Regions from separate parts of the Streptomyces sp. NPDC002779 genome, predicted to be linked through region 4. Evidence: riboswitches for the same ligand, from Rfam matches in the RefSeq annotation. Region 4 holds a riboswitch; each other region holds the start of a gene.

Region 1 (5,587 bases), on a different contig from region 4:
CCCCGGCGTCACGGTGGTCGCCTTGGAGCCCTCGGCCGGTCCGGTGCCGCCGCCGATCAGCGTGGTGATCCCCGCCGCCAGCGCCTCGTCGGCGATCTGCGGGCAGATGAAGTGGACGTGCGCGTCGATGGCGCCGGCCGTGAGGATCCGGCCGTTGCCCGAGATGATCTCGGTCTCGGGGCCGATGACGAGGTCGGGGTGGACCCCGTCCATGGTGTCGGGGTTGCCCGCCTTGCCGAGGCCGGTGATCCGTCCGTCGCGGATGCCGACGTCCGCCTTGACGATCCCCCAGTGGTCGATCACGACCGCGCCGGTGATCACCGTGTCCGGGGTGCCTTCGGCGCGCGTGGCACGCGACTGTCCCATGGACTCGCGGATGACCTTGCCGCCTCCGAACACGGCCTCGTCACCGGAGAGTCCGGGACCGCCGGAGCGGTCCTCCTCGATCTCGACCAGCAGATCGGTGTCGGCGAGCCGGATCCGGTCGCCGGTCGTCGGGCCGAACAGGTCGGCGTACGCGGCCCGGGAGATCTCAGGCATCGAGGGCACCTCCGGTCTCCCCGCGCAGTCCGGGCACGACGCGGGCGCCGGCCAGCGGGACGAGTTCGACGTCGACGGGGATGCCGGGCTCGAAGCGCACGGCGGTGCCGGCGGCGATGTTCAGGCGCTTGCCGCGGGCGGCGGCACGGTCGAAGTCCAGGCCGGGGTTGGCCTCGGCGAAGTGGTAGTGGGAGCCGACCTGGACGGGCCGGTCGGCGGCGTTCAGGACGGTCAGCCGGGTGACCTCGCGGCCCTCGTTGAACACGACGGGCTCGTCCGCGAACAGGATCTCTCCGGGAATCATCGCAGCCCCCTCAGACGATCGGTTCGTGGACGGTGACGAGCTTGGTGCCGTCCGGGAAGGTCGCCTCGACCTGGACGTCGTGGATCATCTCCGCGATGCCGTCCATGACGTCGTCCCGGGTGAGCAGCTTGCGTCCGGAGGCCATGAGCTCGGCGACCGTACGGCCGTCCCGCGCGCCTTCGAGGATGTGCGAGGTGATGAGGGCGACCGCCTCCGGGTGGTTGAGCCTGAGCCCGCGGGCCCGACGCTTCTCGGCCACGTCGGCCGCCACATGGATCAGCAGTCTCTCTTGCTCGTGCGGGGTCAGTTGCACAGCCCACCTCACAGTCCTCGCTCCGGACCGTGCGGGGCCCGGTTGCCGCTGCCACGGGCAAAGTCCCTGGTGGCGTGGAGGGAGGCTAGTTGGACCGGGTTTCGGGCACGTTAACCGAGCTGTGACCCGTCAGGGGCCCAGGGCGCCGCCTCCGGAGCTGCCGGCCGGGCGGAAGCCGGTGGGGGGCCGGGCGAGCGATCCGGCGGCCCGGACCGAGGAACTGACGCGCATTCGGGCCCCACGCCGGCGCGCGCACTGCGGGTGTTGGACGGCGAGCGCCGCACGGCTCGTGTCACGCTGCCGCCTCGCCCGGACAGTTGACGCAGGTGAGCCCGGTCCGGCCATTCGGCGATGGCGTCGAGGCGTCCGGACCGGAGTCGAAACGGACCAAAGGAGGTACCCCCTTTCGGCGTAGTCGTGTCTCCTGCCGTGGGCCCGTCAGGGTTGCGCAACGAGGCTAGGCCCTCACCCGAAAGAGACGTTCCGGTGCTGGTCCGGGCATCCTCCGTAGCCTCGACGCTGGTTCGAACGGAGCAGTGTCCACCCGAACGGGTGAGTGGTGAGTAACGCCACAAATCCCCGGTTCCGTTGGGATTTTCGGACATCCGTGAGCCAAGATCCCTGACTGACGACAAGCCCCCGCCACCACGGCGGGGCGATCCGGGCGGACGCCGAGTCCTGCCGCCGCCCGGATGACCGGTCGACAGGAGTGGATCGGCAGGAGTGGAGGACCCGAGCACGACGGGTCGCCGGCACGGATGTCCGTGCCGAGCAGCCCTTGGGGTGAAGCCGCATCGCGGCCGGGCAACTTCGCCAGCCCGAATCCGACAGGTCATCCTTCACAGGCGGCTGACGAAGGGTTGCGCATGACTGCGCTCAATCGTGTCCCGTCGCTCATGGCCCGGGCCGGTACGGCTTCGGCTCTGACCATCGCCGCCGTGGGCGGTTCGCTCGTGGCCCCGGGCCTCTCCGCGGAAGCGGAGGCGGCTACGCCGGCGACGAAGGCACTCCAGGTCGCGGCCTCCAAGAAAGGCTCCCCGTACAAGTACGGCGCCACGGGCCCGTACCGCTTCGACTGCAGCGGGCTCACGCTCTACTCGTTCAAGAAGGCGGGCAAGAAGCTGCCTCGTACGGCGGCCCAGCAGTACAACAAGACACGCCACATCTCCGCCAAGAGCCGCAAGGCCGGCGACCTCGTGTTCTTCCACTCGGGGTCGAACGTCTACCACGTCGGCATCTACGCCGGGAAGGGGAAGCTCTGGCACGCCCCGAAGACCGGGGATGTGGTGAGGCTGCAGAAGATCTGGACCAAGAGCGTCTGGTACGGCCGGGTGAGCTGACCGGCCACCCGAAGGGCGGTGGCGCCCCTGACACGCCGCCGCCCTGACGGGTGCCCGAGTGACCGCCGCGAGGAGCCGGACCGCTCCCGGGGCGGTCAGCGCTGTACCGCCCGCAGGGGCGCTCGCTAGGGCTCCTGCTGACCGGCGGTGGTGACCGGCTGGGCCGGTACGGTCCAGGGAAGTTCGATGGAGACCGTCTTGCCGCCCTCACGGGTCGGCCTGACTCTGAGTCGGCCGCCGCACTCGGCGGTCAGCCAGCGGATGATGACCAGACCGCGGCCGTTGTCCTGCTGGACAGCGGCCGGCAGTCGTTTGGGGAACCGCGGGTGGCTGTCGGTGACCCCGATGCGCAGGTGTTCGTCATGGCTCAGTTCGAGGTCCACCGTGAAGGTGGGTGACTGGCCGAGGGTGTGCTGTACGGCGTTGGTGGCGAGTTCGGAGACGATGAGCCGGATGGTGTCGGCCACGTCCGTCCCTGCGGGCAGTCCCCATTCCTCGAGAGTGCTGACCACATAGCCGCGGGCCGCGGAGACCGAGGCGGGATCGCTCGGCAGAGTGACGGATGCTTCCAGATGGTCTGCCATGGCGGCGTCGTCCCTTTCCCACGGGACCGCGGTCCGACACGGAGCGGATGGTTCGAGTACGGTCCCGGACTGGTGCTTCCTCGCCAGACTGCCATTACCGCGTCGGTCACGGTGGCGATCCACCAAGATATGCATATATCTGTCGCTCGATGCGGTGAACTCTGCGACGCGAGAGCGTATTTGGGCGGCCCGGTTGGAGTAAGGAGTAGCGCATGCAGCACGGTCCCGCGGTACGCCGCCGGAAGCTGGGCGCCGAACTGCGTGCGTTGCGCGCCGGTGCGGGGCTCACCAGTGGTGAGGCGGCGCGGCTGGTGGGCTGGCACCAGTCGAAGGTCAGCCGGATCGAGACCGGCGCCAGCGGGGTGAAACCGGCCGATGTGCGGTTACTGCTGGACGCCTACGCCGTCGCCGACTCCCAACTACGGGAGTTGCTGCTGGTATTGGCGGGCTCCGACGACGGCGCGGGCCGGCACCACTGGTGGCACGCCTACCGCGGGGTGCTGCCGCCGACCTACCGGGACTTCATCAGCCTGGAGTCCCAGGCGAGCGCGATGCGCACGCTGGAGACCTCCGTGGTGCCGGGGCTGCTCCAGACGCCCGAGTACGCCCGGGAGGTGACCCGGGCCGCGGTAGGCGGCCTGGACGACACGGACGAGCGCCTCGACACGCTGGTGGAAGTGCGGCTGGCCCGGCAGGACGTGCTGCGCGGCGAGCCGCCGCTGGAGCTGAGCGCGGTGCTCGACGAGGCGGTGCTGCACCGGGAGATCGGCGGCCCCGGGGTGATGGCCCGGCAGCTGTGGCAGCTGGTGGAGGCGGGACGCCTGCCACAAGTGCGGCTGCAGGTACTGCCGTTCACGGCCGGGGCGCACATCGGAGTCACCGGGCCTTTCGTTATTTTCTCATTTTCGCGCACTTCTGATCTGGACGTGGTTGTTCTCGACCACTTGACGAGTAGCCTCTACCTCGAACGGAAAGAAGACCTCCAGGCGTACACGGAGGCCTTCACCACCCTTCAGATCCACGCCCTTTCGCCCGAGGAATCGCTGGATTACATCGCCGGGCTAGCTGACGGCGCGTAAGGAGGCACCATGACTGCACTGCCTCGGAACGTACCTTCCAGTACCGAACTGCACGACGTGCAATGGCTGCGCAGCAGTTACAGCACGGGTGCGAACAACTGCGTGGAGACCGCTCGGCCGCTGACCGGCCCCTGCGCCGGACTGTTCGCCGTACGCGACTCCAAGGCCCCGGCCGGACCCGCGCTGCTCTTCTCCCCCGAGAGCTGGGCGGACTTCACGGCCGCGATCCGGTCCTGACAGTTGCGATCAGGTTCCGAGCAAGCACCGAGCAAGTTCTGATCAGCGTCCATCAGTTCCACGGCGGCAGGGCCGTGTCACGCCGACTCATGGTCGTGTCTCGCCGATGACCCGTACAGCGCGTTCGATCTGACCGCCCGTGAGATCCGCGCGGGCGGTCAGCCGCAGCCGCGAGATGCCGTCGGGCACGGAAGGAGGACGGAAGCAGCCCACGGCCAGACCCGCCGCCCGGCAGTCCGCCGCCCAGCGCAGAGCCCCCTCGGGGGACGGCGCGCGCACGGAGACGACCGCCGCGTCCGGACGCACCGCCTGATGGCCCGCGGCCGTCAGGCGGGCGTGCAGTTCGCTCGCCACCGCACGCGCCCGGGCCGCCCGCTCCGGCTCCCGGCGCAGCAGCCGCAGCGCCGCGAGGGCGGCACCGGCCGCGGCGGGGGCGAGTCCGGTGTCGAAGATGAACGTCCGGGCCGCGTTGACCAGGTGGTCGATGACCCGGGCCGGGCCGAGCACGGCGCCGCCCTGGCTGCCCAGTGACTTGGACAGCGTCACCGTGACCACCACGTCGTCGGCGCCGGCCAGCCCCGCCGCGTGCGGAGCGCCCCGGCCGCCGTCGCCGAGCACGCCCAGGCCGTGCGCGTCGTCCACGACCAGGCCCGCCCCGTACTCCCGGCACGCCTCGGCGAGCCCGGCCAGCGGGGCCGCGTCGCCGTCGACCGAGAAGACCGTGTCGGAGACGACGACCGCCGGCCCGTCGTGCGTCCGCAGCGCCTTGCGCACGGCGTCCGGTTCGGCGTGCGCGACCACCTGGGTCGTGCCGCGGGCCAGCCGGCAGCCGTCGATCAGCGAGGCGTGGTTGCCGGCGTCGGACACGATGAGCGAGCCGTGCGGCCCGAGCGCGGTGACCGCGGCGAGGTTGGCCGCGTAGCCGGAGGAGAAGACCAGCGCCGCCTCGAAGCCGCAGAAGTCCGCCAGCTCCCGCTCCAGCTCGCCGTGCAGCTGGGTCGTACCGGTGACGAGCCGGGAGCCGGTGGCGCCGCCGCCCCAGGTCCGCGCCGCGCGCGCGGCGCCCTCGGTGACCTCGGGGTGGTGGGTCAGGCCCAGGTAGTCGTTGCCGGCCAGATCCAGCAGCGGCGAGTCGGCCGGGCGAGGGCGCAGCGTCCGTACGAGTCCGGCGCGGCGGCGCAGCTCCGCCT
Region 2 (5,587 bases), on a different contig from region 4:
CCGACGCGATCCGCTGTCCCGACCTGCCGCCGCTGACTCCTCATCTGTGGGGGTCGATGGCCTGGATGGCGGCGAGGTACGACCTGCCCGAGCGCGACGAGGTGTCCCGGGCGGCTCGCGAGTGGTGCGGATCCCGGCCGAGGCGGGGGACCCCGTCGCCCCGACGATCCTCGCCTTCCTGTCGACGTGGGCCGGCGACGCCCCCGAGGCGCTGCGCTGGTGGGGCGAGGTCGCGGAGCAGGACGAGCGAGAGGCGTACATGCCCGGGCGGTACCTGCTGCTGGAGCAGGGCAAGCTGACCGAAGCCCTTCCCCATATCCAGAGGGCGGCCGAGGCGGGCAGCCGGGAGCCGGCCCAGGAACTCGGGTTCCTGCTCCTCGCGCGCGCCCTGCACTGGCTAGGCGTCGCGGCCGAGCACGGCAACCCCGCCGCGGCCGAGGCCCTCCCCGCACTCCGCGCGGCCCTCACGGACCAGCGACTCCTGTCGGCCCTGGCACCCCACACCCCCGACCCCACGCCCCCGTCCCCCGGCCCCCCACTCTCAGCCGGACGCGCCATCACCCACGCCCTGGACGAAATCCGCGCCCGAAACCCCACCACGCAGTAACCCCGCCAGGGCCCAACACCGCCACACGCGCAGAGAGGCAGAGAGTAGGGGGACGGACTCTCCTCAGCAGAGCCGCCAAGACCCACCCCGGCCCACCGGGCCGCCTCCGCCGGGCCCACCCATCCACCCGCCGCCGGCTCCCGCCCTCCAGCTCGCGCAGAGAAGGGGTGGCTCTCCCCGGCGGGCCCCGACAAGAAGCCGAGCACGGCCTCACGGCGCCTTGGCCCGCCCAGCCACCCACCCCCTCGCCCCGCCCAGCGAAGCCCCCGCCCCCCGCCGGATACCGTCAAGGAGTGACCGACCACCCCACCCCCGCCCCCAATCCAGACCGCGCCGCAACCCCCGCAGCCACCCCCACCCCCGCCTCGGCCTGCCCCGTCACCCCCACCCCAGACGGTGCCGCAACCCCCGCAGTGCCCCCTCCTCCCGCCCCCGACCTCTTCACCTGGGAGTTCGCTGCCGATCCCTACCCCGCATACGCCTGGCTGCGGGAGTACGCCCCCGTGCGTCGGACTACGTTGCCCAGTGGGGTGGAGGCGTGGCTGGTCACGCGGTATGCCGATGCCAAGCAGGCGTTGGCCGATCCGCGGCTCAGCAAGAACCCCGCGCATCACGACGAGCCCGCGCACGCCAAGGGCAAGACCGGTATCCCCGGCGAGCGCAAGGCCGAGCTGATGACGCATCTGCTCAACATCGACCCCCCGGACCACACCCGGCTGCGACGGCTCGTCAGCAAGGCGTTCACGCCACGCCGGGTCGCCGAGTTCGCCCCGCGCGTGCAGGAGCTGACCGACCACCTCATCGACCAGTTCGCCGACCGGGGATCCGCCGACCTCATCCACGAGTTCGCCTTCCCGCTCCCCATCTACGCCATCTGCGACCTGCTCGGCGTCCCGCGTGAGGACCAGGACGACTTCCGGGACTGGGCGGGCATGATGATCCGCCACCAGGGCGGCCCCAGGGGCGGAGTCGCGCGGTCCGTGAAGAGGATGCGCGGCTACCTCGCCGACCTCATCCACCGCAAGCGCGCGGCCCTGCCCGACACCCCCGCGCCCGGCGAGGACCTCATCTCCGGTCTCATCCGCACCTCCGACCACGGCGAGCACCTCACCGAGAACGAGGCCGCCGCCATGGCCTTCATCCTTCTCTTCGCGGGCTTCGAGACCACGGTCAACCTGATCGGCAACGGCACCTTCGCCCTGCTGACCCACCCCGACCAGCGGGCCCGCCTCCAGCAGTCCCTCGCCGCACAGGAGACGGCCCTCCTCGAAACCGGCGTGGAGGAACTCCTCCGCTACGACGGCCCCGTAGAACTCGCCACCTGGCGCTTCGCCACGCAGCCGCTCACCGTCGGGGGCCAGCACATCGCCCCGGGCGACCCGGTCCTCGTCGTGCTCGCCGCCGCCGACCGGGACCCCGAGCGGTTCGCCGACCCCGACACGCTCGACCTCTCCCGCCGCGACAACCAGCACCTCGGCTACGGCCACGGCATCCACTACTGCCTAGGCGCCCCGCTCGCCCGCCTGGAGGGCCAGACCGCACTGGCCACCCTCCTGCGCCGCCTCCCGGACCTCCGGCTCGCGGTGGAACCGGACGAGCTGCGCTGGCGCGGCGGCCTCATCATGCGCGGACTGCGCACCCTCCCGGTCGAGTTCACCCCGGTCGAGTTCACCCCGAGCGACTGAGCCCGGCCGCCTCGACGGACCGTCAGGTCAAACCTGACACACCCTCAAGTCCGTGATCTTCACGTGATCTGCGCGGCATTAACTTGTGACAAGTGATCGTCTGCCGATACGTTCACTCGTCAGCGCGGCGCCTCGCGTCAACGGCGCCGCGCCGGTCCCCGCTGTCTTCGAAAGGCCCTCGCATGCTCTCCGGGAACGGTCGTCACCGTCGCCCCCGCCAGGCCCCGGCTCTCCTCGTCGCGGCCGGAGTGACCGGCTCCGCCATCGCCATCCCGCTCCTCGGCGCCTCCGGCGCCAGCGCGGCCGAGGGCACCACCTGGGACCGGGTCGCGGAGTGCGAGAGCGGTGCCTCCTGGAGCGAGGACAGCGGCAACGGCTACTACGGCGGCCTCCAGATCACCCAGGAGAACTGGGAGCGGTACGGCGGCACGCGGTACGCCGCCTCCGCGGACCAGGCCAGCCGCTCCCAGCAGATAGCCGTCGCCGAGCGCATCCTCGCCGACCAGGGCCTCGCCGCCTGGCCGACCTGCGGCCCGCTCTCCGGTCTCGACACCGAGTCGGGTTCGGTCGACATCGACACCGGCGTCGCGGAGGATGAGTCCGCTTCGCCCGAATCGTCGGAGTCCGCCAACTCCTCCGGCTCATCTGATTCGTCCGGTCTGCTGGACCCGCTCGACGGCGATTCCGCGGATTCGGAGCCCAGCTCCTCCCCGTCGACCGAGGCCACGGACAACTCGAACAACTCAACCAAGTCGGACAAGTCCTCCGAATCCACGGAGTCCGCCGAGTCGGTTGAGTCGGTCGAGTCGTCACAATCCTCCGATACTGCCCCCTCCGTGGAGGCCGACAGTGAGTCCTCGGCCACTCCCGGGCGGGACAACCCGGACAACTCCGGCCGGATCGAGGGTGATTCCGCCCTCACCGACACCGGCTCCAGCGGCACCGGGCGCCACCGCGGCGAACCCGCCGACGAGAGCGCCGGCCGCAGCGGCGAGGAAGGCGCGTCGGACGGCTCGTACGTCGTCCGGGCCGGCGACAGTCTCGTCGGCATCGCCGACTCCCTTGACGTGAACGGCGGATGGCGCGGGCTCTACGCCGCCAACCAGGAGACCGTCGGCACCGATCCGGACCTCATCATCCCCGGTCAGACCCTTGAAGTAGGGGTCGAAATGGGCGAAAAGCAGCGGTAGTTCACGTCACGCTTCGCGCTGAATGTCCGGTTTGGCGAAAGTGTGGGATGAGTCTCAGAAGCCCTGATCGTCTTTGAAATTCGGCGGATCGCGTGTCTACCGTCGGGACCGCTCGTCAACACGAGCCCCGGCTGCCGCAACGCCGAATCCTGCCAGCGGCCGTACGGGAACAGTCGTCGCGTCATGCGCCGCAGGCAGGAGCGGGGGACCCAAGGTAGGCGCCGGGTCCGGCAGTCGAGGCGACTCGACACCGGAACCGGCTTGGGGTGAAGCCGCGCACCGCGAGGTGCACGGCCGGGCAACTCAACCGGCCCGAACCCGACAGCTCACCTCGCAGGCGTCGGTGAGGGGATCCACCATGCTGTTTTCCGGCAAGGGCAAGCACCGTCGTCCGTCCAAGGCCACTCGCGCCATCGCCATCGCCGGTGTCACCGGCGCCGCCGTCGCCGCTCCGCTGATGGCGGCCGGCAACGCCTCCGCCGCCACCGCCGCCGAGTGGGACGCCGTCGCCCAGTGCGAGTCCGGCGGCAACTGGTCCATCAACACCGGCAACGGCTACTACGGCGGCCTGCAGTTCTCGGCCTCCACCTGGGCCGCGTACGGCGGCACCCAGTACGCCTCCACCGCCGACCAGGCCAGCAAGGCCCAGCAGATCGAGATCGCCGAGAAGGTGCTCGCCGGCCAGGGCAAGGGCGCCTGGCCGCACTGCGGCACCGGCCTGTCGAGCGCCGCCTACACGGGCGGCTCCAGCACCGGCACCGGCTCCAGCACCGGCTCCTCCTCCGAGAGCGGCACCGAGACCTCCACCCGCTCGACCGAGGAGCAGTCCGCCTCGCGTTCGACCGAGCGTCCGGCGCAGAAGCAGAAGACCGTCACCACCCCGACCGGCAAGAAGGTCAAGAAGGGCGACGGCGAGTACAAGGTCGCCACGGGTGACACCCTCAGCACCATCGCCGAGGAGAACGACGTCAAGGGCGGCTGGGAGAAGCTCTTCAAGCTGAACAAGGACATCGTGGCGGATGCCGACCTGATCTACCCCGGTCAGCAGCTGCACCTCAAGTAGTCCCGTAGCCGAACCACAGCGCGCTCATAGACGCCTGGTTCACACTGAAGACCTCGTGCGGGCCACCCCCGTCCCCACGAGCACCCCGCTCCGGTGCGTGTTCCCCCGTACGCACCGGAGCGGGGTTTTCTTTTCCGGTATGTCACCGTCCCTTTGTTCCGCTGCCGAACAATGGGTACCGTCTGTCCTTGTCCACGGGACGGTCGGTCGGCTGGCCTACGTCCCGCAGGCGGATAGGCTCTAGTCGCAAGGCTCACGTGCCCCGCACTTCCAGCGTCACATCCCAAGAAGGAGATGCTCGTGCCGTCCATCGACGTCGTCGTAGCCCGGGAAATCCTGGACTCCCGAGGCAACCCCACGGTCGAGGTCGAGGTCGGCCTCGACGACGGCAGCACGGGTCGTGCCGCCGTTCCGTCCGGCGCTTCCACCGGCGCCTTCGAGGCCATCGAGCTCCGCGACGGTGACCCCAACCGCTACCACGGCAAGGGTGTCGAGAAGGCCGTCCTCGCCGTCATCGAGCAGATCGGCCCCGAGCTGGTCGGCTACGACGCCACCGAGCAGCGCCTGATCGACCAGGCGATGTTCGACCTGGACGCCACCGACAACAAGGGCTCCCTCGGCGCCAACGCCATCCTCGGCGTCTCGCTCGCCGTCGCCCACGCCGCCTCCGAGGCCAGCGACCTGCCGCTGTTCCGCTACCTGGGCGGCCCGAACGCGCACCTGCTGCCGGTGCCGATGATGAACATCCTGAACGGCGGCTCGCACGCCGACTCCAACGTGGACATCCAGGAGTTCATGATCGCCCCGATCGGCGCGGAGTCCTTCTCCGAGGCGCTGCGCTGGGGCACCGAGGTCTACCACACCCTCAAGAAGGTGCTGAAGAGCAAGGGCCTGGCCACCGGCCTCGGCGACGAGGGCGGCTTCGCCCCGAACCTCGGCTCCAACCGTGAGGCCCTCGACCTCATCCTCGAGGCGGTCAAGGAAGCCGGTTACACCCCCGGCGAGCAGATCGCCCTCGCGCTCGACGTCGCCGCCTCCGAGT
Region 3 (5,587 bases), on a different contig from region 4:
CGCTCGCGCACCGCGTTCAGCAGGGCGTTCGCGGCCTTGCTCTGGGCGTCCTGGGCGGCCTGCGCGGTCTTGCCGACGGCCTCGACGCCGACGCTGACGACGGCCAGATCGGGAACGGCGGTCGCGGAGCCGACCCCGGTCACCGTGATGGTCGACGACACCGGCGAGCTGCGCACGGCCGAGGCGGCGGGGCCGGCCGGAGCCGTCACCGAAACAGCAGCGGGGCTCGCCGGCGCGGCACCGGCGCCGGCCAGCGCGGTCGCCGGAGCGGCCGCGAGGAGCGGCAGACCGAGGGCGAGGAGGGCGACGGCGACGGTGGCGGTGGGACGGGGCAGCGGTACGGTCATGGCCGACCTTCCGGGCGTGCGGACGGGACGGGCCCATCCCAGCACCGGGGTCCGCACGCGCGCGTGCACCACTCCCCCGCCGTCACCTCACTGGTCGAGCCCGCCCCGGCCCCGCGCCTGCCTCAGACGGCCGTCTCGATCCACATCCTGATGTCGCCCGGCGACAGACTGCCCTTGGCGATCACATGGTCGCCCGACGACTCCCCCCGCAGCCGCCGCCCGAACCACGGCACCAGGTACTCGCGTGCCCACTGCACATCGTCGCGCCGGATCTCCAGGGTCCCGCGCGGCGGCAGCGGCGGCCAGGGCTGGTCCGGGTCGGCCGGTACCTCCAGACCGAGGACCTGTCCCGCGCGCAGCGCCACCCGCGTGTGCCCCTCGGGCGACAGATGCAGCCGGTCGGTGTCCCAGGCGCGCCGGTCCTGCACGGTCTTGAGGGACCACAGGTCCAGCACCGGGCAGCCGTACCGGTCGGCGATGGCCCGGACATGGAGGTTGTACGTGGCGATCTTGCCGCGCAGATGCTTCAGCACCGGCACGCCACGGGTGTCGAAGCCGGTGGTCACCATGACGGTGCCGGCGGCCTCGGTGAGCCGGGCCACGGCCCGCTCGAACCGCTCGGCGACCTCGTCGGGGTCGGTGCCGGGCCGGATGATGTCGTTGCCGCCGGCGCAGAACGAGACCAGGTCCGGGGCGAGTTCGAGCGCCCTCGGGAGCTGGTCGGCCACGATCTGGTCCAGCAGCTTCCCGCGTACGGCCAGGTTCGTGTAGCGGAAATCCCCCTCGGGGCGGCGGTCCGCGAGCAGTACCGCGAACCGGTCGGCCCAGCCGACGAACGCCCCGTCCGGGCCGGGGTCGCCGACGCCCTCGGTGAAGCTGTCCCCCAGCGCCACGTACGACCCGATCACTGCTCTGTTGTCACTCTTCGAATCGTCTGCCACACCGGGTCATGATTCACCTTCTAATGTGACCTACGCGACCGTAGGCAGGGGTTGACGGTCGGTGAGATACCCCACTCTTCAAGGCTTCACCAATTCCGGAATAAAAACACCGAAGGCCGGACCCGGGGATCTGGGTCCGGCCTTCGGTGGCGTGTCGGACAGGTGGTTCCTCAGCGGCGCGTCCGTCAGACGGAGACGCCCTTCGCGCGGAGGTAGGCGACCGGGTCGACGTCCGAGCCGTAGTCCGGCGTGGTGCGGATCTCGAAGTGCAGGTGCGGGCCGGTCGAGTTGCCGGTCGAGCCGGAGAGACCGACCTGCTGGCCCGCCGTCACCGACTGGCCGCTGGAGACGGACAGCGAGGACAGGTGGGCGTACTGCGCGTAGTGGCCGTCGGCGAGCCGGATGACGACCTGGTTGCCGTACGCGCCGGCCCAGCCGGCCGAGACGACGGTGCCCGCGCCCACGGCCTTCAGGGAGGTGCCGGTCGGCACGACGAAGTCGACGCCGGTGTGGTAGCCGCTGGACCACATGCTGCCCGCGACCTTGTAGGCGGTGCCGACCCCGGCGCCGGAGACGGGGGAGCTGAAGCCGCCGGCGGAGCTCTGCGCGGCCTGCGAGGTGGTGGCCGCCTCGGACTCCGGAGCCTGCGAGGACTCCGCGGCCTCGGAGGACTTGGCGGAGCTCGACGAGGAGGACTCGGCGGACGAGGACTTCGTGGAGGACTTGGCGGCCGGCTTCTCGGCGGTGTCCGTCGTGGCGGCTCTCTTGCCGATCGACAGCTTCAGGCCGGGGTGGATCAGCGCCGGGTCGTCGCCGACGGCCTCACGGTTGTCCGCGTAGAGCTTCTCCCAGCCACCGCTGACGTTCTGCTCGTTCGCGATCTTCGAAAGGTAGTCCCCCGAGCGCACCGTGTACGTCGTGGCGGTGGCCTTCTTCGCGGTGGCCTTCTTCTCGGCCGCCTTCTTGTCCGCGGTCTGGACCGACTGAACGGCCTTCTCCGGAACGGACTGCGACGGGGCCGCGTGGGCGCCGGTGGCCCCCAGGAGCGGGAGGGCGAGTGCGGCGCCACCGGTGCCGGCGACGGCGATCGAGCGAGTGAAGCGCAGGGCCTTGGGACGGCGGTGCTTACCCTTCGCGGGCATGGCGATTTCCTCTCCGGCGCCTACGAGGTGAGCTGTCGGGTGCGGACTGGAGATGTCCGGCCGCGCGCTGGGCGCGACTTGACCCCGAGCCTGTTCCGGGAACCGGACCAGGCGGTGGTGCCTGTGGGTCCCCCGCTCCTGCCGTGCACGGGTGAGTGGGTGCGGGTTCCGAGCAGCGGCAGGATTAGGCGTTCCGCTCGGAGTGGTGGCGAACGTAAGCGACCAAGACGCAAAGGGACAAGCAGAAGGTTCCACATGAAGCCGTACCTCTTGATCCCTTGTGGGAATTCCTCGTCACTTTGCGTGCATTAAGGAGGGGCCGTTCCCGCAAACGCCCTTGAGAAACGGGTGAATTACGTGAACATGACGGGCGACACTCGGTCACGGATATGACGCTGCTCACGTGACGCTGCTCCACACCCCTTTATTCCAGAGCGAGTTGGAAGGAAGGCTGCAATTCGGACAGAACGCTCAGAAGCGGCGCAGATGGAGAACTGTCACATCATGGTCGACGCGCTAACCCGCGATGAATCAGCAGGATTTCCACGGTGTTCGCCCGTTTTGCCGCATTCAATGAGCGGCCGGTATGCATGTCGTATCGTCAAGGCGTGCCCGTCGGCGAGCCGAGCCGGCGGGATCCGGTGGGAGGAGCCCCAGTGACGCAGCAGGTCCCGTCGACCGAGCCCGAGCTGGCCGGAGTGCGCAACTTCCGTGACGTGGGCGGGCTGCCGACCACGGACGGACGGCGGGTGCGCTACGGCGTGCTGTTCCGCAGCGGCCACCTCGCGCACGCGACCGAGCAGGACACGGCGTTCCTCGACTCCCTCGGCCTGCACACGATCTTCGACTTCCGCAATGTGGCGGACCAGAAGCTGGAGGGCCCCGACGTCGAGCTCACGGGTGTCCGGAATGTGAACCTCCCGCTGTCGGACCCCGCGGACGGCGCCGAGTTCTGGAAGATGGTCCGCGACGGCGAGATCGAGCAGCTGCGGCAGATCCTCGACGACGGCAAGGCCGCGAACCGGATGATCGAGTCGTACCGCACGATCGTCAAGGAGCGCACCGCCGAGCACTCCCAGGTGCTGCGTTCCCTGGCCGAGGACAGCGTTCCGGCCCTGATGCACTGCGCGGCGGGCAAGGACCGGGCCGGCCTGTCGATCGCGGTGACGCTGCTCGCCCTCGGCGTGGAGCGAGAAGCGATCCTCGCCGACTACCTGGAGTCCAACGCCAAGCACCGCCGCTACAAGGTGCAGCGCAACAACACCCACACCCCCGAGGTCATGGAGCTGCTCAGCCCGCTCTTCGACGCGCGCGCCGAGTACCTCACGGCGGCCTTCGACACCATCGAGGAGACCTGGGGCGACGTCGACACCTACCTGGAGCAGGGGCTCGGCATCACCCCGGAGATCCGGGAGCGGCTGCGGGAGCGGCTGCTCGACTGAGCCCGGCGGCTACTGCCCGGCCCCCAGCTCGAAGAGCAGATAGATGAACGCGGCGAAGACATGGCCCACCGCCAGGTAGATGACCAGCCGGATCCACAGGGCGCGCGGGAACTTCTCCTCCATGTCGCTCATGGCGTCTCTCCGGGGGTCGGGCCCAGGCACAGGGCGGCCGTGGGGCTCTGCAGCAGGGTGTGGACGAACAGCAGCTCCACGCCGTCCGGGTCCAGGGCGGCGATGCGGTGCGGGGTGAGCGAGTCGAAGTGGGCGCTGTCGCCCGGTGCGAGCCGGTGCGCGGTGTCCCCGAGGCGCAGCCTCAGCCGCCCGGTGAGGACGTAGAGCCATTCCTCGCCGGGGTGCACCCGCACGATGTCGCCCTGGGAGCCGAAGGGGACGTGCAGCCGCAGCGCCTGCATCCCCCGGCCTGGCGCGCCCGCCTGCCGGTACGTCCAGCCGCCGGCCGCCGTCGGTTCCATGTCGGCGGCGCGGATGACGGCGTCCCGGTCGGCGACCGTCTCGCCGAGCAGTTCCGAGACGGTCGTACCGTAGATGCGCGCGAGCGAGAGCAGCATCGGCAGCGAGGGCTGGCGCTGTCCCGTCTCCAGACGGGACAGGTGGGCCGGCGACAGACCGGCGGCGCGGGCCGCGGCCTCCAGGGTGAGGGCGGCCTGGCGTCGCAGGGCTCGCAGCTGCGGCGCCACCGCGGGCAGGTCGCCGTCCGGCCCGGTCTCGGGGGAGCTCATGCCCTCCATTCAGCCGGAGCCTTGCCTCTACGGCAAATTCCTTGCCTCAGAGGCAAGCCCGCCACGGGGTGGCCCTACCGGTTGGCGACGGCCTGCTTCACCAGCGTCTTGCCGAAGTCCCACATCAGCCCGCCCCCGCTGTGCGCGTCGTCCATCACCTCGGTGAAGGCGTCCACGAACCGCTCGACCTCCCGCTCCCCGACGATCAGCGGCGGAATCAGCTTGATCACCTCCAGATGGTCGCCGGAGACCTGGGTGAGGATCCGGTGCCGCTGGAGCAGCGGTACGACGACCATCTGCGCGAAGAGTCCCTTGCGGGCCGCCTGGAGCATGGTCCACCGGCTGCGCAGCTTCAGGGAGGAGGGCCGGCCGAACTCGATGCCGATCATCAGGCCCCGGCCGCGTACGTCGGCGAGCAGCTCGTACTTGTCGACCAGGGCCGCGAGCCGGGACTTCAGCAGCTCGCCGGTGGCGCGGGCGTTCGCGACGATCTGCTCGTTCTCGATGACCGAGAGCACGGCGAGGCCGGCCGCCATGGCCTGTGCGTTGGAGCCGAAGCTCGCCGAGTGCACCAGCACCCGGTCCATCGAGGAGTAGACCTTCTTGAAGATCCAGTCCTTGCCGAGGGTGGCGCCGACCGGCACATAGCCGCCGGAGAGCGCCTTGGCCACGCAGACCAGGTCCGGCTCGACCCCGTCCTCGTGCTGGTAGGCGTAGAAGTCCCCGGTCCGGCCGAGCCCGGTCTGCACCTCGTCGGCGATGAGCAGCGCCTTGTGCCGGTGCAACAGGTCCTGGGCGGCCCGCAGATAGCCGGGCGGGGCCTCGTGCACGCCCTTGCCCTGGATCGGCTCGACGATCAGGGCGGCGACGTCGCCCTTCTTCAGCTCCCGGGCCAGGGCGTCGAGGTCACCGAGGGGGACGGCGGTGTCGGACAGCAGCGGCCCGAAGCCGTCGCGGAAGCCGTCCTCGCCGTTG
Region 4 (5,587 bases):
ATCGCCCCGTGCTCCGCCCAGGCGTCCACGGGGGCGGCCGACGCCTCCACCGAGTACATCCAGGCGATCTTGTGCCGCAGCTGGGTCAGCATCGAGGTCAGGGCGGGGCTGCCGGAGGCCTGGGCGAGCGTCTCGTGGAACCAGCCGCCCAGGGAGCGCAGATCCTCGCTGTTGCCCCGCCTGGCCCGCTCCTGACCGAGCCGCACCAGGCCGCGCAGCACCTTCAGATGTGCCTCGGTGCGCCGCTGGGCGGCCCGGGCGGCGCCGAGCGGCTCCAGCAGCGAGCGCATCTCCAGCAGGTCGGCGGCCTCCTGCTCGGTCGGTTCCGCGACGCACGCGCCCGCGTGCCGCCGGGTCACCACGAAGCCCTCCGCCTCCAGCGTGCGCAGGGCCTCCCGGACGGGGACGCGCGAGACGCCGTAGCGGCGCGCGAGCAGTTCCTCGGTGAGTCGGCTGCCGCGCTCGTAGACACCGGCGACGATGTCGTCCCGGATCGCCGTGCATACCGAGTGCGCCGGAATACGCATGACCCGACCTCCGCTTTAATCCCCGTGAAACGTCGACAACTGACGTGTGTTCAGTGACTCTATTCCAATGAGCCGGAATTTCCGAAGGGGGGACGGAATCCATGCATATTTTTTGGACAGCGGGGGGTCGCAAACGCCAAAACCCCGGCTCGGTGAGCCGGGGTCCGGGCAGCGCGGGGCGGGTGCCGTCAGATGTTCACGCCGTGCGAGCGGAGGTAGGCGACCGGGTCGATGTCCGAGCCGTACTCCGCGCTCATGCGGGCCTCGAAGTGCAGGTGCGCCCCGGTGACGTTGCCGGTCGCGCCGGAGACGCCTATCTGCTGGCCCGGGGTGACGCTCTGGCCGACCGAGACGCCGACGGACGACAGGTGCCCGTACTGGGTGTACGTGCCGTCGTGCATCTTGATGACGACCTGGTTGCCGTACGCCCCGCCCCAGCCGGCCTCCACGACGGTGCCCATGCCGACCGAGCGGACGGGGGTGCCGGTGGCGGCGTGGAAGTCGACGCCGGTGTGGGTGCCGGAGGACCAGACGGCGCCGCCGGCCTTGTAGCTCGTCGAGACGTAGGAGCCGGAGATCGGGGAGACGAAGGTGTTCAGGCGCTTGCGCTCGGCCTCGCGGGCGGCGCGCTCCTTGGCCTCGCGGGCCTTCTCGGCCGCCTCGGCGGCCCTCTCGCGGGCGGCCTCCTCGGCCGCCTGCTTCGCCGCCGCCTCGTCGGCGGCCTGCTGCTGGGCGGCGGCCTGGGCGTCGATCTGCTGGGCGACCGAGTCGCCGATGGTGATGACGGGGGTGAGACCGGTCTGCTCGGGCGCGGCCTCCGCGGCGAGCGCCGGGCTCGCGAGGGTGCCGATGACGCCGGTGGTGGTGAGGGCCGCGACACCCGCCGCGCGGGCGGTGGTGCGCTGCATCCGGCTGGGACGTCGGTGCTTCCCGGTGGCGCGCGTGAACGCCATGTGGTGGCTGGTCCTTTCCTTCCCTCTCGCCTACCGGGTTAGCTGACGGGTTCGGAGCAGGAAGGTCTCCTACGGACCCCCTCGCTCACGCGCGGGCGTCCGATTCACCCCAGGGACTGCGATGGGTCCCCGGCTCCCCTGGCTCGCGCCGTACGGGGACTCGGCGATGACTGTCCGGTGCCGCGGGTGCGGCGCACTGCCTGACGAACAGCCCGGATGACGCTAAACGCCGCAACTTTCAATCCCCAAACGGATCGCGGTTTTTGTAGCGCACGCCACAGAGCAGACAGGCAACCTCTCCCTCAAATCGGACATAGAAGGGCCCTGGTGACGCTTCCGTCACCAGGGCCCCACACGCGCGTGACAGCACGTTCACATCCGAGGGTGTGTCTACTCGGCCGTCACGACGGTGACTTCACCGATTCCGAGGGGCTCGACGGCCTTCTTGATCTGCGCCGCGTCGCCGACGAGCACGGTCACCAGCCGGTCCACCGGGAAGGCGCTGACGACGGCCGCGGTGGCCTCCACGGTGCCGGTCTCGGCGAGCCGGCGGTAGAGCGTGGCCTGGTAGTCGTCCGGCAGGTGCTGCTCCACTTGGTCGGCCAGGGTGCTCGCCACGGCGGCGGCCGTCTCGTACTTCAGCGGCGCCACCCCGACGAGGTTCTGTACGGCGACGTCCCGCTCGGCGTCGGTGAGCCCGCCCTCGGCGAGGGTGCGCAGCACCCTCCACAGGTCCTCGAGCGCGGGACCGGTGTTGGGGGTGTCGACGGAGCCGCTGATGGCGAGCATCGCCGCGCCGGTGCCGTCGGGGGTGGAGCGCAGCACCTGCCCGAAGGAGCGCACCCCGTAGGTGTAACCCTTCTCCTCCCGCAGAACGCGGTCCAGGCGGGAGGTGAGGGTGCCGCCGAGGCAGTAGGTGCCGAGGACCTGCGCGGGCCACACGCGGTCGTGCCGGTCGGGGCCGACGCGGCCGATCAGCAGCTGCGTCTGGACGGCGCCGGGGCGGTCCACGATGACGACCCGGCCGGTGTCGTCGGCGGTGACCGGGGGCACCGGCCGGGGTTCGGCGGCGGAGCCGGTCCAGGAACCGAGGGTGTCGGCGAGGAGCGCGTCGAGGTCGGTGCCGGTCAGGTCGCCGACGACCACGGCGGTGGCCGTGGCGGGGCGCACATGGCGCTCGTAGAAGGCGCGTACGGCCGCGGAGTCGATGGCGGCGACGGTCTCCTCGGTGCCCTGGCGCGGGCGGGACATGCGCGAGGTCGCCGGGAAGAGCTGCCGGGACAGCTCCTTGGCGGCGCGCCGGGAGGGGTTGGCCAGCTCGTGCGGGATCTCGTCCAGCCGGTTGCGGACCAGCCGTTCGACCTCGCTGTCGGCGAACGCGGGCGCCCTGAGGGCGTCGGAGAGCAGCCCGAGCGCCTTGGGCAGGCGGGAGACCGGCACTTCGAGGGAGAGCCGGACGCCGGGGTGGTCGGCGTGCGCGTCGAGGGTGGCACCGCAGCGCTCCAGCTCGGCGGCGAACTCCTCGGCGGAGTGCTTGTCGGTGCCCTCGGAGAAGGCCCGCGCCATGACCGTGGCGACGCCGTCCAGACCGGCCGGCTCGGCCTCCAGGGGCGCGTCCAGCAGGATCTCGACGGCGACGACCTGCTGGCCGGGGCGGTGGCAGCGCAGGACCGTCAGGCCGTTGTCGAGGGACCCGCGCGTGGGCGCCGGGAAGGCCCAGACCTTCGGCTCGCCCGCCTCGGGCCGGGGGTGGAACTCCATGGTGGCGAGCTCGGTCACTTGGCCGTCTCCTCGTTGTGGGCGCTTGCTTCCACGGTGGCCGCGGACTCCAGGTCCTCGGTGGGCTCCTCGACGGTCTCCGGGGGGACCGTCGGCTCGTAGACGAGCACCGCGCGGTTGTCGGGGCGCAGGCGGGCCTTGGCGACCTCCTGGACCTCCTCGGGGGTCACCTCCAGCACCCGCTGCACGGCGGTGAGGGCGAGCTGCGGGTCGCCGAACAGGACGGCGTAGCGGCACAGTTCGTCGGCGCGGCCCGCGACCGTGCCGAGCCGGTCCAGCCACTCGCGCTCCAACTGGGCCTGGGCGCGCTCCATCTCCTCCGCCGTGGGGCCCTCCGCCGCGAACCGGGCGAGCTCCTCGTCGATGGCCGCCTCGATGACCGGGACCTCGACGTCACCGGAGGTCTTCACGTCCAGCCAGCCCAGCGAGGGCGCTCCGGCCAGCCGCAGCAGGCCGAACCCGGCGGCGACGGCCGTGCGGTCACGGCGTACGAGACGGTTGTAGAGGCGGGAGGACTCGCCGCCGCCGAGCACCGTCAGGGCCAGGTCGACCGCGTCGCACGCGCGCGTGCCGTCCTCGGGGAGGCGGTAGGCAGCCATCAACGCCCGCGCGGGGACCTCCTCCTCGACGACCTCGCGCAGCTCCTTGCCGATGATCTCCGGCAGCGAGCCGTCGCGCGGGGCGGGCTTGCCGTCATGGGAGGCGATGGAGCCGAAGTACTTCTCCACCCAGGCGAGCGTCTGCTCGGGGTCGATGTCGCCGACGATCGACAGCACGGCGTTGTTGGGCGCGTAGTACGTACGGAAGAACGCGCGCGCGTCCTCCAGGGTCGCCGCGTCCAGGTCGGCCATCGAACCGATCGGCGTGTGGTGGTAGGGGTGGCCCTCGGGGTAGGCGAGAGCGGTCAGCTTCTCGAAGGCCGTGCCGTAGGGGACGTTGTCGTAGCGCTGGCGGCGCTCGTTCTTCACGACGTCGCGCTGGTTCTCCATCGACTCGTCGTCCAGGGCGGCGAGCAGCGAGCCCATGCGGTCGGCCTCCAGCCAGAGGGCGAGCTCCAGCTGGTGCGCGGGCATGGTCTCGAAGTAGTTGGTGCGCTCGAAGCTGGTGGTGCCGTTGAGCGAGCCGCCCGCGCCCTGCACGAGCTCGAAGTGACCGTTGCCCTCGACCTGGGCGGAGCCCTGGAACATCAAGTGCTCGAAAAGGTGAGCCAGGCCGGTGCGCCCCTTGACCTCGTGGCGCGAGCCGACGTCGTACCAGAGGCACACCGCCGCGACCGGGGTCAGGTGGTCCTCCGAGAGCACCACGCGCAGGCCGTTGGCCAGGCGGTGCTCGGTCGCTGTCAGGCCTCCGGAGCCTGCCTGGGTGGTGGCCGTGTGACCCATGGGCATGTACGTCCCTTCGATCGCGGACGCGGTCTCGAAACCGCGGTTTTCCTGCCGGTCCTGCCACTGTATGCAAGCGTGCGGGGCCGCGGCGAAGTTCCCGGGCCGCGTACGCCGAGGGCGGATGCCGACAGCGGATCGCGTAGCCTGCGGGCAGCCGTGAGCGGAGGCCCCTCTCCGCGCCGGGGCGGACGGGCGACGCCGGGTCCTGGTCCGGGTTGTCAGTGCCGCGGTCCACAATGGTCCGCGTCGGATCCAGTTCACGCGTCAGCATGAGCGCCCCGTAGGTGAGCACACAGAAAAAGGAGCCTTGGCAGCGATGGCCCGCCGCAGCACGAAGACCCCGCCGCCCGACGACTCGTACGAGGAGAAGATCCTCGACATCGACGTCGTCGACGAGATGCAGGGCTCCTTCCTCGAGTACGCGTACTCGGTCATCTACTCCCGTGCCCTGCCGGACGCCCGTGACGGCCTCAAGCCGGTGCACCGCCGGATCGTCTACCAGATGAACGAGATGGGCCTGCGCCCCGACCGCGGCTATGTGAAGTGCGCGCGCGTGGTCGGCGAGGTCATGGGTAAGTTGCACCCGCACGGCGACGCGTCGATCTACGACGCGCTGGTGCGCATGGCGCAGCCCTTCTCGATGCGGCTCCCCCTGGTCGACGGCCACGGCAACTTCGGCTCGCTGGGCAACGACGACCCGCCGGCCGCCATGCGGTACACCGAGTGCCGGCAGGCCGCCGCGACCAGCCTGATGACCGAGTCGATCGACGAGGACACGGTCGACTTCGCGCCCAACTACGACGGCCAGGAGCAGGAGCCGGTGGCGCTGCCCGCCGCGTTCCCGAACCTCCTGGTCAACGGCGCGTCGGGCATCGCGGTCGGCATGGCCACCAACATGCCCCCGCACAACCTCGCCGAGGTCATCGCGGCGGCCCGCCACCTG

The links. A riboswitch is a leader RNA that binds a small molecule or an ion and turns the genes downstream of it on or off. The one in region 4 is predicted to bind cyclic di-AMP.
Region 1: linked by a shared signal. The riboswitch ahead of ACFYW5_RS16080 (C40 family peptidase) and the one ahead of ACFYW5_RS29040 (M23 family metallopeptidase) in region 4 are both predicted to bind cyclic di-AMP.
Region 2: linked by a shared signal. The riboswitch ahead of ACFYW5_RS20015 (transglycosylase family protein) and the one ahead of ACFYW5_RS29040 (M23 family metallopeptidase) in region 4 are both predicted to bind cyclic di-AMP.
Region 3: linked by a shared signal. The riboswitch ahead of ACFYW5_RS23795 (LysM peptidoglycan-binding domain-containing M23 family metallopeptidase) and the one ahead of ACFYW5_RS29040 (M23 family metallopeptidase) in region 4 are both predicted to bind cyclic di-AMP.

The regions. Positions count from the first base shown of each region.
Region 1 covers NZ_JBIAQC010000005.1:125,620-131,206, reverse strand. The annotation lists gene ACFYW5_RS16095 (urease subunit alpha) at 1-540, opposite strand, end outside; gene ACFYW5_RS16090 (urease subunit beta) at 533-844, opposite strand; gene ACFYW5_RS16085 (urease subunit gamma) at 855-1,157, opposite strand; cyclic di-AMP (ydaO/yuaA leader) riboswitch at 1,817-2,020, shown strand; gene ACFYW5_RS16080 (C40 family peptidase) at 2,024-2,497, shown strand; gene ACFYW5_RS16075 (ATP-binding protein) at 2,623-3,081, opposite strand; gene ACFYW5_RS16070 (helix-turn-helix domain-containing protein) at 3,294-4,160, shown strand; gene ACFYW5_RS16065 (DUF397 domain-containing protein) at 4,170-4,397, shown strand; gene ACFYW5_RS16060 (8-amino-7-oxononanoate synthase) at 4,485-5,587, opposite strand, start outside.
Region 2 covers NZ_JBIAQC010000006.1:420,605-426,191, forward strand. The annotation lists gene ACFYW5_RS19995 (hypothetical protein) at 1-299, shown strand, start outside; gene ACFYW5_RS20000 (hypothetical protein) at 260-607, shown strand; gene ACFYW5_RS20005 (cytochrome P450) at 1,021-2,292, shown strand; gene ACFYW5_RS20010 (transglycosylase family protein) at 2,475-3,482, shown strand; cyclic di-AMP (ydaO/yuaA leader) riboswitch at 3,659-3,837, shown strand; gene ACFYW5_RS20015 (transglycosylase family protein) at 3,841-4,545, shown strand; gene eno (phosphopyruvate hydratase) at 4,846-5,587, shown strand, end outside.
Region 3 covers NZ_JBIAQC010000008.1:236,889-242,475, forward strand. The annotation lists gene ACFYW5_RS23785 (SIMPL domain-containing protein) at 1-347, opposite strand, end outside; gene ACFYW5_RS23790 (SGNH/GDSL hydrolase family protein) at 470-1,255, opposite strand; gene ACFYW5_RS23795 (LysM peptidoglycan-binding domain-containing M23 family metallopeptidase) at 1,474-2,430, opposite strand; cyclic di-AMP (ydaO/yuaA leader) riboswitch at 2,435-2,602, opposite strand; gene ACFYW5_RS23800 (tyrosine-protein phosphatase) at 3,087-3,872, shown strand; gene ACFYW5_RS23805 (DUF6126 family protein) at 3,882-4,004, opposite strand; gene ACFYW5_RS23810 (helix-turn-helix domain-containing protein) at 4,001-4,612, opposite strand; gene ACFYW5_RS23815 (aspartate aminotransferase family protein) at 4,687-5,587, opposite strand, start outside.
Region 4 covers NZ_JBIAQC010000011.1:274,846-280,432, forward strand. The annotation lists gene ACFYW5_RS29035 (GntR family transcriptional regulator) at 1-527, opposite strand, end outside; gene ACFYW5_RS29040 (M23 family metallopeptidase) at 716-1,480, opposite strand; cyclic di-AMP (ydaO/yuaA leader) riboswitch at 1,493-1,656, opposite strand; gene ACFYW5_RS29045 (M16 family metallopeptidase) at 1,871-3,259, opposite strand; gene ACFYW5_RS29050 (M16 family metallopeptidase) at 3,256-4,647, opposite strand; gene ACFYW5_RS29055 (DNA topoisomerase (ATP-hydrolyzing) subunit A) at 4,961-5,587, shown strand, end outside.